Regions from separate parts of the Bradyrhizobium sp. IC4059 genome, predicted to be linked through region 1. Evidence: riboswitches for the same ligand, from Rfam matches in the RefSeq annotation. Region 1 holds a riboswitch; the other holds the start of a gene.
The links. Region 1 has a riboswitch for cobalamin ahead of I6F12_RS05545 (energy-coupling factor ABC transporter permease). Riboswitches for the same ligand answer to the same signal wherever they lie in the genome.
Positions count from the first base shown of each region.

Region 2: it holds a riboswitch for cobalamin, as region 1 does, so the genes downstream of both, metE (5-methyltetrahydropteroyltriglutamate--homocysteine S-methyltransferase) here and I6F12_RS05545 (energy-coupling factor ABC transporter permease) in region 1, are expected to answer to the same signal.

Region 1 covers NZ_JADYVH010000001.1:1,201,769-1,205,170, reverse strand. Annotated here, with positions in the region: gene cobT (nicotinate-nucleotide--dimethylbenzimidazole phosphoribosyltransferase) at 1-524, opposite strand, end outside; gene cobF (precorrin-6A synthase (deacetylating)) at 530-1,279, opposite strand; gene I6F12_RS05545 (energy-coupling factor ABC transporter permease) at 1,325-2,002, opposite strand; cobalamin riboswitch at 2,039-2,258, opposite strand; gene cobA (uroporphyrinogen-III C-methyltransferase) at 2,304-3,035, opposite strand; gene I6F12_RS05535 (cobyrinate a,c-diamide synthase) at 3,032-3,402, opposite strand, start outside.
Region 2 covers NZ_JADYVH010000003.1:224,085-227,486, reverse strand. Annotated here, with positions in the region: gene metE (5-methyltetrahydropteroyltriglutamate--homocysteine S-methyltransferase) at 1-1,441, opposite strand, end outside; cobalamin riboswitch at 1,542-1,746, opposite strand; gene I6F12_RS11345 (nodulate formation efficiency C protein) at 2,727-3,402, shown strand, end outside.

The sequences.
Region 1 (3,402 bases):
CCCATCTCGCCGAAGATCAGGAGATCGGGCTGGTCGTTCGCCGCGCGCGCGACCGCGCGCTGGCCGGCCTCGAAGGCGAACGCCAGCTCCGCGGGCGTGAGCGCAGCCTCGACGCTGAAATCGCGCGTGCCGCAGCGCGGCTTATCGGTGACGATTCCCGCGATCTGCGCCTCGGCCAGCGTGCCGGCGTCGACCACCTCGAGGCTCGAACCCAGCTCGCGCGCCAGCACCGAGATCGCGGCGCCACCGGCGGCAAAATTCGCCATCATCGCGATGGTGACGGCTTGCGGATAGGCCGACACGCCCTGCGCGACGATGCCGTGGTCGCCGGCGAAGATGATGATCGGCACCCGCGCGGCGCGCGGCTGCTCGGTGGCCTGCAAGCCCGCAAGCTCGATTGCGAGCTGCTCGAGCCGGCCGAGCGCACCGGTCGGCTTCGTCAGTTGCGCCTGCCGCGCAATGGCCGCCTCACGATGAACAGCGGAGACCTCTGGGCAGTTCTGGGTAACCCATTCGGGAAGCATGCTGCTCAACGCCTGCGTTTGATGATGTAGCTGTCCATGATCCAGCCGTGCCGCTCGCGTGCGTCCTGCCGCACGGCGGCAATGCGCGCGCCCAGTTCAGCCAGCGCGCCGGACATGATGATCTGATCGGGCATGCCGAGATAGGCACCCCACCAGATCTGCAGGCCTTCTGGATCCAGCGATTGGAACGCCGTGCCGCCATCGAGCATCACGACGACGGTGTCGACGCCCTGCGGCCAGCCGCCTTCGCGCAAGCGCCGCCCTGTCGTGACCAGGAACGGCTCGCCGATGTCGTTGAGCGGCAGCGCATGCGCCGCGCACAGCGCCTGGATCGAGGTGATCCCCGGCACGACCTCGATTGTCGGCAATGGATCGAGCCGCCGCGCAATGCGCAGCGAAGAATCATAGAGCGAAGGATCGCCCCAGATCAGCAGCGCGACCTTGCCCTCATCTTCGAGATGCCCAGCGATCGTCTGCGACCAAATCGCGGCCACCGCATCGTGCCAATCGTCGACGCCCTTGCGGTAGTCCGCCTCGGTCGCATCGCGCACGGGAAGATCGAATTCGGCGATGCGCGTCGTTTTGTTGGTGAGCACACCGGCGCAGATCGTTCGCCTGAGATCTGCGAGATCGGATTTCGCCGTTCCCTTGCGCGGGATCAGGATGAGATCGGCGGCGTTGATGGCGTCAACGGCGGCGCGCGTGAGCTGCGCAGAATCGCCGCAACCGATGCCGATCAGGGAGAGCGTTAGCATCGCGAGCGCGATGGGCGGCCACACCGGCGGCCCATCGCTGATCTCTTACGCCGCGTTGTGCAGGCGCGGGGTGACGAGGCCGGGCGCGGTGACGCCGCGCAGTGACTTCGCCAGCGCCAGCACCGCGAGATCGGCGAGCGGTTCGATCACGATCACCAGCGCATAAGCGGCAGCGAACGTCCCGACGCTGGCGAGATTGCTCATCGCAAAGCCGGAGCCATAGAGCGCCCAGAACGCCACCCATGCGATCACGCCGGCCTGGTAGGTCGTCGAAAGCGCCAGCGCCTGACCGTATTTCAAATCGACATAGGCGGTGTTGCGAGGGATGATCCGCGTGGCGATCGCCTGGATCGCGAACAGCGGCACCAGCAGCGTGGTGACGTTCATGCCGTATTGCGGCAGATCGACTGGCTCCAGCAGCATGCCCTGAAGCAGCAGGCCAAATGCAAGGCCGAAGGCGGCGGGCGCAGCACCAAAGAGCAGGAACAAGGTCGAGCCGAGGATGAAGTGCACCTCTGATACCCCAACCGGAAAGTGCGGCAGGATCTCGAAGAAGACGAAGACGAGAGCGGTGGTGGCCAGTGTCCGCGCCGCGAACGAGCCGGCGCCCTGCTCGCGCACGGTTTCGACCGCGAGCTTCAAGGCAACGCCGCCTGCCGCGATGCCGGTTGCGTAACTCAACACGAGCTTGGCGCCCGTCACGATCCCGGGTTCGATATGCATGGCTCAATTCCTTTCCGCCGTCACACCCGACGGCCTTGGCCTCAATACGTGCACGGCCGGTCTCCTGGCTCGCGGTTCACTGGGTTCTCCGGCCTTCCCGGACCTTGCGGTCCAGTGGCGGTTCGGAGGCCCTCACCGCTTACAGTCGCGGGGGCGGCTGGGGTTTTGGGCGCCGCAACTGGGTCCGCCCATCCCCATTCCCGATTATGCTCCGGCGCTTTGCGCCGCGTCGAGCACCATGCCGCTCTTGTGTGCCCCTTTCGTATCGCGGGCGTCAAGGGGCGAACCGCTGCCGGAGCCGTCATGCCGGATATTCTCCCGCCAGCGCGCCGAACAGGATGACGGCCGCAGTGGAAGCGGCGCCGCCGCGCCCAAGCTGCTCGGCGAGCTCGGCAATCGTGGTGCGGACCAGCCGTTCGTCGGGACGCCCGAGAGATTCGGCGAACAGCGCCGGAGTGCTGGGAGCGAGGCCGTGCGCGATCAATTTTGCGGCAAGCGCCGGAAAGGTGCGCCGGCCCATATAGACCACGGTCGTGGCCTCGGGGTCGGCCAGTGCCGCCCAATTCAGATTGGGCGGCAGCTCGCCCGTGACGTCAGCGCCGGTGATGAACTGCACCCGGCGGGAGGTATACCGGCGGGTCAGGGGAATGCCGGCCTGGGCGGCGGCGACACAGGCGGAGGTGACGCCGGGAACGATCTCGTAGCCGATGCCGGCCTCGCGCAGCGTCTCGATCTCCTCCTCCAGCCGGCCGAAAATGCCGGCATCGCCGGACTTGAGCCGCACCACGCGCGCACCGGTTGCGGCATAGTCGACCAGGAGACGGTTGACGTGGTGCTGCTTGGTCGAAGGACGCCCGGCCCGCTTTCCCACCGCGACGAGATTGGCGCCGGGCCGGGCGAGATCGAGGATCGCGCCGGAGGCAAGATCGTCATAAAGCACGACGTCGGCCTCGCGCAGCCGCGTGGCGCCCTTCACCGTGAGGAGCTCGGGATCGCCCGGACCGGCGGAAACGAAAGAGACAAAACCGCTCACCGGTCCTCCGCGATCAGATGGAAGAACGTGCCGGTGGCATGGCCACGGCGCGAGCCGGTTTCGGCAATGACCGCGCCGGTGGCGTCGTGCACGACCGCAAGCGGCGTATCGGGTTGGGCGAGGATGGTCGAATAGTGGAACTCGTGGCCGCGCAGGCGCGCGCCAGGCTGATGCCCCGGCATCGGCGCAGCCAGTTCAGCAAGACGATAGCCGAGATGCATGCGGCGCTTGGCAAAGCTGGTCTCGAGGCCAAGCAGCCCCGCCATCTCATGGCTGATACCGTCGGCGTCGGTGAGGCCTGTGCCCAGCACCATATAGCCTCCGCATTCGCCATGCACCGGCCGCGTCTCGGCGAAAGCGCGCAAGC
Region 2 (3,402 bases), on a different contig from region 1:
TGTCGTATTGTTCGTCGCTCATCGCGCCTAGCGCATGCGCCGCACGAGCATTTCGAACCTCTCTGGTCTGCGGAAACGATCCGATTGTCGTGGTGGGAAAAGCTGGTAGTCCAAAGCGCGCCCTTTGGATCTCGGAACGACGGGCAAATGGGCTTGCGCGCCTGCGCATCGTCTGGTCGATCGCCCTCATCCGGGTAGCGACATTGGCATCATGGATCTTCGGCGAAGTCCGGCGGGCAGTCGCAGCGCATTCCGAATCGGCAAGAGCGAGCCCAACATTTTGGTCGCCAGCGAGTGCTCGCGCCAGGATCGCAAGCTCACGCATCTTCTGAACAGAGAAAGCAAGCCAGCTCTTGACGTCGGACGTGAGCCCGGTCTCGAGTTCAACATCGACCGGCACGTGAAGCAGCGAGCAGGATGGAGCGAGCTGTACACGGTGCTTGCCGAGCTTCGCAATCGCGGGCTCCAGCCGCTGACGAAGGGACGACAAGTTCGACCGCCATACATTCCGGCCGTCGATGACCCCGAGCGACATGACGAGATCACTTCGGCCGACAGCGACGATCTTATCCAACAACTCTGGCGCTCGAACTAGATCAAAGTGCAGACCGGAAACCGGGAGGCTCAATGCGGTATCCAGATTGTCGCCTAGCTCGCCGAAATAGCTGGCAACCATGATCTTGATAGCCGGTCCCTCCTTTGCGAACCGGTTATAGGCATGTAGCAATGATTTTCGCACCGCTTCGTCCAGATCAAGGACCAGGCAGGGCTCGTCAAACTGAACCCAACTTGCCCCTCGTTCGGCCAATTCATGCAGAACGTCGATATAGACCGGTATCAAATCATCCAGTAGGGAGAGGGGCTGGAACGCGCTATCGGCACTCTTACCGAGCTTTAGGAATGTGACGGGCCCGATCATGACAGGGCGGGTTTGAAAGCCTAGAGCCTTTGCTTCCACATACTCTTCAATTGGTTTGCGAGAGCAAAGTCTGAACCCCTGTCCCTTGTAAAACTCGGGAACCATGTAGTGGTAGTTGGTATCAAACCACTTAGTCATTTCCTGCGCGGGTGCGCCAGACCCCCGCGGGCCCAGACCGCAACTCGCATCCTGATCGTCGCATTGTGATCCGCGAGCCATGGCGAAGTACGTCTTGAGGGAAACGGATTCTCCTTTCGAGGCGTAGATCTCCGGGATAGCGCCAACCATGACACTTGTATCGAGCACCTGATCATACAGCGAGAAGTCATTCGACGGAATGACCGTGACGCCGAGAGACTTCTGACGAGCCCAGTTCGCTGCGCGCAGGCCGGATGCGTCCTCGAGCAATTGCTGTTCGCTGATCTTTCCGGCCCAGTAGCTTTCAAGAGCGAATTTGAGCTCACGCCTTGGACCGATGCGTGGCGTACCGAGCGTAGCAACCGGAAGAGAGAGAAGAGACATAGTGTTAACCCCTGTTGGGGACAGAGGCCATGGCGGACGCAGGCAGAGGAAGTCGCGCGCGCGACGGCTGCTTGGCGCACCACCGAGACACCCCGCCCGTGGACCAATCTATCGTCGGGGCAGGTCTCCTGGCTCGCTGGCTCATCGCTGCTGTCCGGCCTTCCCAAAGCCGTGCGGGCTTCAGTGACATCGTTGGACAGTAGCTCGCCGCTCACAGTTGCGGGGGCAGCGCCGGCATTTGGACCGGCTTCCCTCTTAGCTCCGGATCAAGTGGGATTCGGAGAACCTCGACGAGCTTGGATTATCGGCAGGAGGACTCTTCCGTCAACCTCTCAGATTATGTGCCACGCTAATGTGCGACATCTACTAGGCGAATGACCGTCCATCTCTATGATTCTCTAAACAGAGCTATCGCAATCAGAGATGTCCTTGTCGGATGTCGGAGTGCGACTCGGAGCTGCCTTGAGGCGACGCCGCCCGCCCCATCAATGAAAGGGACAAAACCAGCCCGCGTAGCGGCGACTACCGCCGTTTCGAGCAGAATGCATTCGATGCGGCTTCCGATTTCCAGCGGTTCGCCCAGCACATTCGCTGGCCAGCTATTTTCTCGACTAGAGGATCCCCATTGAACACGTCAAGGCAGGAGGCGCAATCTAGCAACATACGCGGCGAGCAGGTTGATTTTCGTGCCAGCCAGACTTCTCGGCTCGTATCGCCAGCCATCATGTAGGCCGAACGCCGACGGCAACTTTAGCGAACCACCCGGTTCAATGACGGCAAACACACCGTCGAATCTCATCAGGCACTTGGCATCGAGGCGTTCACCTCTTCCGCAAACTATCTGTGCGGGACAAGGATGCACAAACTACGGCCGATACACTGAATGGAAACATCGAAACGTGCGCAGGTCGGAAAGTCGACAATAGGGACATAAAACCCGTGCAAATCTCCGCCTGCTGCCTGGCACGAAGAATGCAAGCCCCTCGACATGCCCAGTCTCTTCTGCTGGGGATGTCCAGCTCAGCCAATTGACGCTGTCGCTGGCTATGGAAGTTAGCGGCGCGTGACATAGAGGGGAGCGCCTGCCCGCGCGGGACAGCCGCGGGTGCCCCGTCGCGTCTCCGTAAACTTCTTGCGCTCGCTCATAGCAGGTTCAAGGTTGCCCGCCTTGAAAGATGTACGGATGAAACGTGATAGGCCGAGGGTTATGAAGAGAATGTCGGGAAGACCCGCGCTATGGCTTCGCCTGGGCGGACTTCTAATCTGCCTAGCCTGGCCGGCTGCCATGAGTAACACTATTCGCGCCAGCGACAACCCACTTGTCGAAAGACTCAAGTCAACGTGGCGAGCGCAAGATGGTGAGACGATAGAACAAATCATCTCCAATGTCTCGAAGGTGGCACAGTTCGTCCCTCAGATGTGGGGGGTCGCTGAACTTGGCGAAAACGACCATGTTTTCGTTTCGTGGACCAGGCACCGAGACAACAAATCAGACGAACAGTACGCTATCACCTGGAAAGTCGCGCTCGACGGTACGATTGAGCTTGCGTCAACCTATGCGAAGCCGATGGAATTGGGCTGGCGTGCCCTAGCGCTCTCGTTGATCGCCAAAGAAGTCGCAGATGGTGAAAGGGACGCAAATCTTAGCTTTCTGCATGATCCAAGTAACTTCAACTTTGTGACTACGCCGCAAGGCCGGCTCGGCGATCTTCTGCGGCAGGGCCGATGCACTATCATTGAACCTGTTGGGGTCGACTACTTACCCAAGCAGAATGACAAGCCGAACGAGAAAGGCGATCTATGGCGCATTCTGCTCTTGGTGAATTGCGATATCCAAGGACCACGTTATTTTACACACAACGGGGTCATCACCTTCGAGAAGAGCGAAGGCCAAGATTGGGAGCCACAATCCTCTTTTGCCAAGCGCATCGCGAAATTTCCTCCGGGCTCCTGGTTCCAAC